One region of the Flavobacterium sp. FPG59 genome, then DNA from elsewhere that is predicted to be linked to it. Evidence: riboswitches for the same ligand, from Rfam matches in the RefSeq annotation. Region 1 holds a riboswitch; the other holds the start of a gene.

Evidence for each region. A riboswitch is a leader RNA that binds a small molecule or an ion and turns the genes downstream of it on or off. The one in region 1 is predicted to bind S-adenosylmethionine.
Region 2: linked by a shared signal. The riboswitch ahead of FPG59_RS04005 (alpha/beta fold hydrolase) and the one ahead of FPG59_RS01950 (homocysteine S-methyltransferase family protein) in region 1 are both predicted to bind S-adenosylmethionine.

The regions. Positions count from the first base shown of each region.
Region 1 is NZ_MTCA01000009.1:3,891-10,174, reverse strand. It holds gene metH (methionine synthase) at 1-1,903, opposite strand, end outside; gene FPG59_RS01950 (homocysteine S-methyltransferase family protein) at 2,513-3,514, opposite strand; SAM riboswitch class I at 3,764-3,875, opposite strand; gene FPG59_RS01945 (NAD(P)/FAD-dependent oxidoreductase) at 4,050-5,102, opposite strand; gene FPG59_RS01940 (bifunctional precorrin-2 dehydrogenase/sirohydrochlorin ferrochelatase) at 5,333-5,911, opposite strand; gene cobA (uroporphyrinogen-III C-methyltransferase) at 5,914-6,284, opposite strand, start outside.
Region 2 is NZ_MTCA01000022.1:14,821-21,104, forward strand. It holds gene metK (methionine adenosyltransferase) at 1-813, opposite strand, end outside; gene FPG59_RS04000 (hypothetical protein) at 1,616-1,828, shown strand; SAM riboswitch class I at 2,055-2,162, shown strand; gene FPG59_RS04005 (alpha/beta fold hydrolase) at 2,240-3,202, shown strand; gene thrA (bifunctional aspartate kinase/homoserine dehydrogenase I) at 3,222-5,636, shown strand; gene FPG59_RS04015 (DUF3592 domain-containing protein) at 5,695-6,284, shown strand, end outside.

The DNA.
Region 1 (6,284 bases):
CCTCATCAGTTAAAATAGCTGGATATTTCCCAAACAATTCCCAAGTTCTAAAAAACGGCGTCCAATCGATATAAGGTACCAAAGTTTCTAAATCGACTTCTACGATTTGCTTGCCAATCACTTTAGGTTTCACTGGCGTGAAATTATCCCAATCCAATTGTAATTTGTTTTTACGAGCTTGCTCAATAGTCAAGAAATTCTTGTCGCGGGAACGATTCAAAAATGTTTCTCTAAACGCATCGTATTCTGCTCGAATATCGCTAGCATATATTTTTCGGTTGTGATCCAATAAATTTCCTGCAACCGTTACCGCTCTAGAGACATCGTTAACATGAATGACAGTCGAATTGTATTGAGGCGCAATTTTCACAGCAGTATGAGCACGCGAAGTTGTTGCACCACCAATCATTACGGGAATATTCAGTCCTCTTTTATCCAATTCTTTAGCGAGATACACCATTTCGTCCAAAGACGGAGTGATCAATCCGCTTAATCCAATAATATCTACTTCGTGCTCAATAGCTGCAGCAATAATTTTTTCTGGAGGCACCATTACACCCAAATCCACAATCTCATAATTGTTACAAGCCAATACCACCGAAACTATATTTTTTCCAATATCGTGAACGTCCCCTTTTACGGTAGCCATCAGGATTTTTCCGTTACCAGATTTATCGCCAACTTGCTTTGCCGCTTCAATAAAAGGCAATAAGTACGCCACTGCTTTTTTCATTACACGTGCCGATTTCACCACTTGGGGCAAAAACATTTTACCCGAACCAAACAAATCACCCACGACATTCATTCCCGCCATCAGGTTGATTTCGATTACTTCAATTGGTTTTGTGGCTGCCAATCTAGCTTCCTCTACATCTATTTCTATAAACGCATCAATTCCTTTAACTAACGAGTGTGTAATTCTTTCTTGAACGGTTCCATTTCGCCATTCTTGAACTACTGCTTCATTGGTTTTCGTACCGTCACCTTTTACATTCTCAGCAAAATCAAGCAAACGCTCAGTCGCATCGTCGCGACGATCCAGAATCACATCTTCAACATGTTCCAATAAATCCTTTGGAATATCGTCATAAATAGTCAACATTTCTGGGTTTACAATCCCCATGGTCATTCCGTTTTGAATGGCATGGTACAAGAAAACCGAGTGCATAGCCTCACGAACCGTATCGTTCCCTCTAAACGAAAACGAAACGTTGCTCACCCCACCGCTGATGTGTGCGTGTGGTAAATTTTCGCGAACCCACTTGGTCCCTCTAAAGAAATCCAACGCATTCAAGCGGTGCTCTTCCATACCTGTTGCCACTGGGAAAATATTCAAATCGAAGATGATATCTTGTGGCGGAAATCCAATTCCCACCAAAATATCATACGAACGTTGACAAATTTCAACACGCCTTTCGTAATTATCCGCCTGACCCACTTCGTCAAAAGCCATCACAATTACCGCCGCTCCATAACGCTTTATCAGTTTAGCATGGTGAATAAAAGCTTCTTCGCCTTCTTTCAACGAAATCGAATTTACAACACATTTACCTTGTACGACTTTCAAACCCGCCTCAATGATTTCCCATTTCGAGCTGTCAATCATAATCGGCACACGCGAAATATCCGGCTCAGCCGCAATCAAATTCAGGAATTTTGTCATCGCATTTGCGCCGTCGAGCATTCCCTCATCCATATTGATATCGATGATTTGTGCTCCACCTTCTACTTGCTGACGCGCAATATCAAGCGCCTCATCGTATTTTTCTTCCTTAATCAATCGAAGAAATTTTCGCGAACCCGTCACATTGGTTCGTTCCCCCACATTCACAAATACACTTTCGGGTGTTATGATTAAGGGCTCCAATCCTGATAATACTAGGTTTCTTCTTTTTTCTGCCATTTTAATTTAAGTTACTTAGACCCTAAGTTGCTTAGGTTCTGAGTTGTTTTTATGATATCATTTGCGGCAAAGTTTTCAAAACCTTACCATTTTATTTCAATTCTTTTTTGGGCGTGTCCCTCCAAAAAAAAGTCGGGTCGGGCTATTCGTTCCCGCTCTTTTTCTTGAATTGCCTCGGGTTTAAACCCGAGGCAATTCAAGAAAAAGGAGCTCCACTGCTATCCCTCACGCGGGTTTTGTGCAATACAACACCTTTTTTATTTCAATGAAACGACACCGTTTTTTAATTGATAACGGAATGAATTTTCCTCTTACATCCCAACGGATTAAAATCCGTTGCTACAAAATGGGTCGTTCCTATGGAACTTTTATGCAACTAGCGCGAGCGTCCTGCTCGTGCTTATTCTTTTTCTTAAAAATCTTTTTCCTCGTTTATAATGTGCACGAGCGGGACGCTCGCGCTAGCTGTGGAATCTAAACAAGTTGCTCACATAATAAAGATTGCTTCGACAGTTCGCTATCGCTTGGGTCTTCGTTCCTCAAAATGACAAACTAGCCACTAAATTGTATTTTTTCTTTCCACTAAAAAAAACAATACCCAGCCAAAAACTACATCACCGCAGTCGAAACTCTCGGCTTGTATTCCTTGGCGATTTCGGCAATTAACTTGATGTGGGCTGGTGTCGTTCCGCAACAACCACCTATGATATTGACTAAATTATCGTCTAAATATTCTTTGATAAAAGCTTGCATCTGTTCTGGGGTTTCGTCGTATTCTCCAAAGGCATTAGGTAAACCTGCATTAGGATGAGCCGATACGTTGAACGATGTGTTTTGCGACAAGGTTTGTAAATATGGCTTGAGCAAATCGGCACCAAGTGCGCAATTGAATCCTACACTCAACAACGGTATGTGCGACACCGAAACTAAGAAAGCCTCAACCGTTTGTCCCGAAAGTGTTCTTCCGGAAGCATCAGTTATCGTTCCTGAAACCATGATTGGAATATCAAGATTGCGTTCTTCTTTTACTTCTTCAATGGCAAAAAGTGCTGCTTTGGCATTTAGGGTATCAAAAATAGTTTCTACCAAAAGTAAATCGCAACCACCATCCATAAGCGCTTCTACTTGTTGCTTGTACGCAATGCGCAAATCATCAAAAGTTACAGCTCTGTAACCGGGATCGTTTACATCTGGTGACATGCTTGCTGTTCTGTTTGTAGGTCCAATGGAACCCGCTACAAAACGTGGTTTATCTGGATTTTTAGCGGTAAATTCATCGGCTACTTCGCGGGCTATTTTTGCCGACTCATAGTTCAATTCATACACATATTCTTCCAGATAGTAATCGGCCATACCGATGGTGGTTCCTGAGAAGGTATTGGTTTCAACAATATCAGCTCCAGCTTCAAAATAAGCAGCGTGAACGTCTTTTATGGCTTGTGGCTGAGTGAGCGACAATAAATCGTTATTTCCTTTTAATGGATGTGGAAAATCCTTGAAACGTTCTCCTCTAAAATCTTCTTCGGAGAAATTGTAACGTTGCAACATGGTTCCCATAGCTCCATCAAGGATGAGGATGTTTTTTTTAATGGCTTCGTGAATGCTTGACATAACTTTTTATTACTTGTAAATCACAATTTGAAATTGTGATTTTTACTTTTGATTACTATTTCCAAAAGTTCACTATTTTTATTTTTAGCCCTGATGGCAGCGGCATCCTTTTTATTCGCCTTTTTTCGGCGAATAAAAAGATATAGCGTACAGCAGGAACGATAATGACTGAAAAGCGCCATTTATCTGCTCTAAAAAATTCGATAAGTTGTCAAGAAAAGGTTTGAGAAATACTGTAGAAGTATTCTTGTGTTATCTATCTTTGATACTGGTTGTATAAAGTAGAATGTAGCACCTTCTTTAAAAATAAAGGGTTGCTAAGGTTTCATTGGGTCTTTCCCTCCGCCTTTCGTGATAACTTTCAATAAATATAGGAACAGTGCAAAGGAACGACATAGCGCTAACAATTGCAAGTATTTTTTTTAAAGATTGTAGCTTAGTTTGTTGCAAAACTTTAAAATAAAAAAAGGTTCTGAATTCCTAAGATTTTAACCAACCTTAGCAACTCAGAACTTTTTTTACTTTGCAACTTTATTTACACGATTGCTTTTACAACCGCTTTTGGAGCTTCTTTACGAGTTCCGTCAAAACCATCTACACCAGAAACGGTAGTGTATTTTAACACATAACGCTTACCTGGATTAATGATTTGATAGGCCGCTTGACACATTAAAGTGGCTTCATGGAATCCACACAAGATCAATTTTAATTTTCCTGGATAGGTATTTACGTCACCAATGGCGAAAATTCCAGGAATATTAGTTTGGTAATCTAAGGCGTTATTTACTTTGATGGCGTTTTTTTCGATTTCTAATCCCCAGTCGCCGATAGGACCTAACTTTGGCGTAAGACCAAAAAGCGGAATAAAATAATCAGTTTCGATGGTACGTTGTGCGCCATTTTCCTCGACAACAACTGCCTCAAGATGCTCAGCACCTTTTAAACCTACTACTTCACCTGGTGTAATCATTTTAATTTTACCTGAAGACTTAAGCTCTTGCACTTTTTCTACCGAGTCTAAAGCACCACGAAACTCGTTGCGACGGTGAATCAAAGTCACTTCTGAAGCTACATTTGACAAAAAGATACTCCAATCTAGAGCCGAATCGCCACCTCCAGCGATAACTACGCGCTTGTCACGGAATTTCTCTGGATTTTTAATGAAGTATTTAATTCCTTTGTCTTCGTAAAATTCGATGTCCTCGATCAATGGTTTTCTTGGTTCAAAACTACCTAATCCACCAGCAATAGCAATAACTGGCGCATGGAATTTCTTGCCTTTGTTTGAAGTCACAATAAATGTTCCGTCTTCTTGTTTTTCGATGGTTTCGGCACGTTCACCCAAGGTAAATCCTGGTTCAAACTGCTTGATTTGCTCCATCAAATTATCTACCAAATCGCCCGCCAATACTTCTGGAAATCCAGGAATATCATAAATAGGCTTTTTAGGATATAACTCTGATAACTGACCACCTGCTTGTGGCAAAGCATCTAATATATGGCATTTTAATTTTAATAATCCTGCTTCAAAAACTGCAAATAAGCCTGTTGGCCCCGCGCCAATAATGAGTATGTCTGTTTTAATCATTTTGATTTAATTTAGTATCCTTTGTTTTGCTTCCAATTGTAATTGTAGGCTGTTATGGAAATTGTTAATTGTGTTTATCTATGTTATTGTATTGAAACTAGGCGCTCAATCCTTTTAATTTTAATTGAGTACAAATATCACTATTCTATTTAGTTAAAAAAACAGAAACTGATTATTAAGAACTATTACATCTTAGCTTTTTTCTATGAGCTTGAGATGGTGTCTTGTGCTTACTTTGCTTTGAGCGTCTCGGTGATTTCATTCATTTTTTGAACTTTTTCCTCAAAATTCCCTTTCAGTGTTTTGCGATATTCATTCAAGTTTTCGACCATTTTATTAATATCGTCTGGAATAATTTCTTCAAAAAACTCTCGCAATCGTTTGGCTGTAGTGGGTGATTTTCCGTTGGTTGAAATGGCAATTTTCACATTCCCTTTGGTTACAATTCCGCCCAAATAATAATCACACAGAGGCGGTGTATCAGCAATGTTGCAAATCAAATATCTTTTTCGGGACAAATCATAAATCCTCTTGTTCACCTTCAAATCATCGGTGCAGGCAATAACCATGTGGCGTTTACGAAGCATCCAGCGATTGAATTTTTTATAGGTCAACTTCACTGTTGGGTGACTTGCAGCCAAGGTTTCTAACTCTGGCAAAAACCAAGGTGCCACTACCTCAACATTGGCAGTGGGACTGGATTTCAACAGAAACGATAGTTTTTCTAAACCCACATTTCCGCCGCCCACAATGAGTACATTGAGGTTGTGTAATTTTAAAAAAATAGGATATAATTCGTTTCTTTCCACAGTTATTTCAATTCTTTGGCTATGAATTCTTCGTAAAAGCCTTTTAATTTATTGCTCTCTTTAACCACCTCGCCAATGACGATAATGGCAGGCGAACTTAATTGTTGTTGCGCCACCACTTGCTCAATGGTGTTGATGGTTCCCACGCCAATTTTCTCCTGATCAGTCGTTCCGTTTTGAATAATGGCAACCGGTGTTTCACCTTTAGATTCTTTTTGGAACAAATCGATAATCTGAGTGAGTTTGCTCATTCCCATTAAAATAACCACCGTTGCTGATGATTGTGCAGCCAAAGCCACATCATTTGACAATTTCCTGTCAGAAGTTGTACCCGTAATTACCCAAAAACTTTCAGAAACGCCTCTTTTAGTCA
Region 2 (6,284 bases), on a different contig from region 1:
ACCACCACCGTGAGCTCCTTTTCCGCCGTAAGTATCCACAATGATTTTTCTTCCTGTAAGTCCAGTATCTCCGTGAGGTCCTCCAATTACGAATTTACCTGTTGGGTTAATGTGGTACTGAATAGCATCATTAAATAAATGAGCATGCTCCGGATTTTTAGCAATGATTCTTGGGATCAATATTTCGATAATGTCTTTTTTGATTTTAGCAAGCATAGTAGCTTCTTCGTCAAAATCATCGTGTTGTGTAGAGATAACAATCGCATCAATACGAGTTGGTTTGTTATCGTCGCTGTATTCTAAAGTTACTTGTGATTTAGCATCAGGACGTAAATATGTAATTTCGTTATTTTCGCGTCTTAAAACAGCTAATTCTTGCAATAATTTATGTGATAAATCAAGTGCCAATGGCATGTAATTTGCGGTTTCATTGGTTGCATAACCAAACATCATCCCTTGGTCACCAGCGCCTTGCTCTTCTTTGCTTGCTCTGTCAACACCTTGATTAATATCAACAGATTGTTCGTGAATAGCCGAAAGAATACCGCATGAATTAGCTTCAAACATGTACTCACTTTTTGTGTAACCAATTTTTCGGATGACTTCGCGTGCAATATTTTGCACATCTAAGTATGTATTTGATTTAACCTCACCAGCCAAAATAACTTGACCAGTAGTTACTAAAGTTTCACAAGCTACTTTTGATTCAGCATCAAATGCTAGAAAGTTATCAATTAATGCGTCTGAAATTTGATCTGCAATTTTATCTGGATGTCCTTCGCTCACAGATTCTGACGTAAATAAATAGGCCATAAGTTTTATTATTTTATAAAATTAAGCGAGAAAAAATAATTGCTGAAAAGGTCTAAAGGAGAGTTCCTGCTTTAGCATTTTTTTACTGAAAATTATTCAGTATTCATAATGAATTGATTTCATTATGAAGAGGTTGCAATCAGTTCAAATTTTTCCTCTTGTATTTGGGTGCAAAGGTATGAAACCATTTTGAATTGCATATTAATCTTAACTTTTTTTTACTGTTTTATCTTTCGGAAATATTTTTTAAATTAAAAACAAAATTAGCGACATAAAAATTTTGTACTTTAAAAAACATTTGCGATATTTGATGATCAAAATAGGTAATCATGAAATCAATTATTTGCAATATGTTAAAGGTCGCACAGGAAAATTCCTGAGGGTTGCTTATTGCATAATTTGAACTAAATTATATAGTAAAGCTTCCCAATATTTGGGAAGCTTTTTTTTTGAAATACCACAAAGAATAAAAATTTATGAACACATTAAAATGCCAACAAAAAATGAATGCAATAGCGCCTATTTGTGCTGTTGTGCTATTTGGTATATCGTGACCCCGAAAGGACAAGTTTAAAAACTAAACCCCTTTTGGATTCGTATCTAAAAGGGGTTTGTTGCTTTTAGCACTATTTCAATTATTAAAGAATAAAAAGTAGCATTTGATGAATGTCTTTTTCAAGATTCGGAACAAAAAAGAATAAAAAATACAATAAAAATTAAATCATAGTAAAAACTGGTATTGAAGTTGATACTAAAATGGAAAAATAATCAGTACACAATTAATAACTTAAAATGAACAACAATGAAAAACAACAATTATTTTAGTAAAGCAATCCTTTTAATAAGGCAAGGATTATGGGGGTCAAAAAAAAGTAACACTACTGCTCCAGTGGTAAATGAGCTAGTTCATCCTAGATTTGAGATGGATACAAATGATGATATTGCACTTAAGGCAGTGCCAAATTCATTACTTTTTTTAATGTATTCTAAGGAAAATGATGTCCTTTTTATCTAGTGATTGCAAATGTATTTTAACTTGTGAGGAAATACATTTTAAATTATGGTTGCTGTTTTAACGGAGTTTTGGTCTAAAACGACATATTTCTTTGTTAAAACAGCTTGCTTTTTGCATACTTTTGCGAATACCGCAAAATTAATTCAGTCTAAACTTTGCAGAAAAATTTGCTCAGAATAAAAATTAGTGCTTTATTTGCACTCACAAAGTTCACAACAGTATTGAAATGTTATAAAGAAAGGCAGAGGGATTAGACCCGATGAAGCCTTAGCAACCCTTCGATTTATCGAAGAAGGTGCTGCATTCTACCACGCCTATCGTGGAAAGATAACACTAAGAATTTGTCTAGATAACACCTAGCTTTCTTTCTAATATTTCCAAACACAAGTCCTAATTATAACAGATTTGAAATTGGAAAATAAACCAACAACACTTACAATATACAATTTCACCACGGAGTCAGGTGTAATTTATAATGCTCTAAACTTAAGTTATCAAGTTTTTGGGTTGCCTTTGCATACAGCTCCCATCGTTTTGGTCAATCATGCGCTAACCGGAAATTCACAGGTGGTGGGCGATAACGGTTGGTGGAATGACCTAATTGGCGCCAATAAAACTATCGATACTACAAAATATACCGTACTTGCTTTTAATATTCCTGGAAATGGATTTGATGGATCTGTAATTGAAAATTATAATGATTTTAAAGCAAGAGACATTGCTAGAATTTTTATAAAAGGCATTAATTTGCTTGGGGTTACAAATCTATATGCCATTATCGGAGGTTCTGTGGGTGGCGGAATTGCTTGGGAAATGGTTGCATTAGAACCAACAATTACCCAAAAATTAATCCCTATTGCTACCGATTGGAAAGCGACAGACTGGCTTATTGCCAATTGTTTTTTGCAAGAACAAATTCTGAATAACTCATCTAAACCAATTCAAGATGCGCGCGCGCACGCTATGTTGTGTTACCGAACTCCAGAATCATTTGCCGCAAAATTTCAACGAACTACTAATGAAGAGTTAGCCATTTTTAATGTTGAAAGTTGGTTGTTACATCACGGCGAAAAACTGCAACAGCGTTTTCAATTGGCATCCTACAAAATGATGAATCAATTATTAAAGACCATTGATGTCACTCGCAATAGAACTTCGTTTGAAAACACAATTGAAGCTATAACGGCAGAAATTCACATCATTGCCATCAATTCGGATTTGTTTTTTACGGCCAGTGAAAACAAAACCACTTTTGAGCAATTACAAAAATTAAATAAAAAAGTTAGTTATCAAGAAATAGTTTCCATTCACGGACACGATGCTTTTTTGATAGAATACAAACAATTACACAATTTGCTTCAAGATTTATTCTAAGCTACAAACACACAACACAATGAAAATATTAAAATTTGGAGGTAAATCCTTATCAAATGGTGACGGATTAAATAAGGTGGTTGCCATAATAACAGACAAAGTAAATCAAGGCGAGAAAATTGCAGTTGTGGTTTCGGCACGTGGTAATGCTACGGATGAATTGGAACACATTTTAAACATTGCTTCTCAAAACGGAGATTACAAACCACTTTTTGAAGATTTTAAAAAATACCAGCAAGACGTTTATGATGCTGTTGATTTGTCTGAAGAGTTTATTATTTTAGAAAAATTGTTTGAAGGTGTAAGTCTGATTGGCGATTATAGTAAAAAGATCAAAGACCAAATTTTGTCTAAAGGCGAATTGCTTTCGGCAAAATTACTGACTGCGATCCTTAAAGAAAAAGGAATTCATGCTCGTTTTACCGATACGCGTGAATTGATAAAAACCGATGCTAAATTTGGTGATGCACAACCCTTAGAACAACTTTCGAAGAAAAATGTGGTTGCTTTTTTTAAGCAAAACACGGAAAAGACGGTTAATATAATCACAGGTTTTATTGGTTCTACCACTAATAATGACACTACAACGTTAGGCAGAAACGGGAGTAATTACACCGCTTCGTTGATTGCGAATTATTTAAATGCCGACGAATTACAAAATTACACACACGTTGACGGAATTTATACTGCCAATCCTGATTTAGTTGTTGATGCTAAGAAAATTGATCACTTATCGTTTAATGAGGCGAATGAGATTGCTAATTTTGGAGCGACTATTTTGCACGCCAAAACTATCATTCCGTTATTAGAAAAAAACATTCCGCTTCGAATTTTAAACACTTTCAATCATGATAATAAAGGGACTTTAATTACTTCCAATTCTAATAAGGAAGGAATTAAAACGCTTTCGGTTCTTGAAAATGTGGCTTTGGTCAACCTAGAAGGAAGAGGGTTGCTTGGTAAAACAGGTGTAGATGCTCGAATTTTTAGAGTAATGGGCGACAATAATATTAGTGTGAGTATCATTTCGCAAGGTTCATCAGAGCGTGGAATAGGTTTGGTTGTGGCTGCTGACAAAGCTACTACGGCCATGATTGAATTGGAAAAGGAATTCGAAAATGATTTCTATTCGAAAGATGTCAATAAAATAACTGTTGCTGATGATGTAGCTGTCATCTCCATTATTGGTCAGGATTTAAGCACGTTTCACAAACCTTACACGGCCTTAATCAAGAATAAAATTGTTCCAATTCTCTTCAACAATACGGTGACGGGTAAGAATGTGAGTTTGGTTGTTAAAAAATCACAGTTGCACAAAGCCTTGAATGTAATTCACGGAGAGATTTTTGGTGTAGCCAAGAAAATAAATATTGCTGTTTTCGGTCACGGTTTGGTGGGCGGTACCTTGATTAATCAAATTTTAGAATCGGCAGCAGCCATCGAAAAAAGAAAAGATATTAAATTGAATGTATTTGCCATTGCCAATTCTAAGAATGTACTTTTGAATAAAAATGGAGTGACACCTAACTGGAAAAACGAAATTCAAACCAATGGATTCTCGTATACCATTGATGATGTAATTGCCTACGCAAACGAGCATCATTTAGAGAATTTAATTGCTATTGATAATACTGCAAGCGCTGATTTTGTTACAAATTATATTTCGTTAGTAGAAAATAGTTTCGATTTGATTTCGTCAAACAAAGTAGCCAATACATTAAGTTATAGTTTTTATAAAAAATTACGAAAAGTTCTAGCAGAAAACCAAAAAACGTATCTTTATGAAACCAATGTTGGAGCAGGATTGCCGTTGATTGATACTATTAAATTGTTGCACCTTTCTGGTGAAAACATCACAAAGATTAAAGGGGTCTTCTCGGGAACATTGAGTTATTTGTTCAATAATTTCTCGGCCAAAGACGTACCGTTTAGCGAAATTTTAAAAGAAGCCATCGATAATGGATATACCGAGCCAGATCCAAGAGAGGATTTATGCGGAAATGATGTAGGGCGAAAATTGTTGATTTTGGCTAGAGAACTAGACTTGCAAAATGAATTTGAAGAAATTGCTATTCAAAATTTAATTCCAGAACATTTGCGTAGCGGAGATGTGGGAGAGTTTTTGAATAAATTGACGGAGTTTGATCCTATTTATGCAAAAATAAAAGCCGATCAAAAGCCGAATCACGTGTTGCGTTACATTGGAGAATTATCGGGAGATTTGCAAAATGACAAAGGAAATCTCGAAGTAAAATTAGTTTCAGTGCCATCAGATACGGCTTTGGGCGGATTGAAAGGTTCAGATTCTTTCTTCGAAATTTACACAGAATCGTACGGAGACCGACCAATTGTAATTCAAGGTGCAGGCGCAGGATCAGCGGTAACAGCTAGAGGTGTTTTTGGTGATATTCTAAGGTTGTCTGATAAAGGTTAAGTTGATTGATTTTGAAAAATCACAAAAAAATATAAGGATTTAATTGTAAATCAGAATAATGAGAATTAAAGAGTTTGTAGTGAAAAATGGTTGGAAATCTTTGTTGATAATTCCATTTTTAGGCATTGGTCTCATTACTTTATTTTTTAGTTTAAAAAATATAATCAAAATCCAAGAAGCTAAAGATTGGACTCAAACAGCTGCAAATGTTGAGCAAGTTTATATTGATTCAACTAAAACTTCAAAAGGAACAGAATTATATGAACTTATTGTAAAGTATTCCTATGTATTTAATTCAAAAAAATATTTAGGTGGGAATTTAGCTTTTGGCTATAGTATGAATAATTTTGAAGATCATCAGGATTTATTTAGTAAACTACGAGAAAGTAAAAAAATTATGGTTTACGTTAATCCTAATGACAAGAATGAGTCTGTTATAATACCGAGTATAAATAGCTCGATATTATTTGTTTTGATATTTTCAATTTTATGGAATGCTACAATGATGGGTTCACTTTTAACATTGCTGTATAAAAATATTAAAAAATATATTCAAGTACTTCTGATTTTAATCTGGTTGGGAGGTATTTATTTATTATTGTCAGGCGCTACGAATATTGATATGGAAAGTAGTGTAGTTGTCCTGGA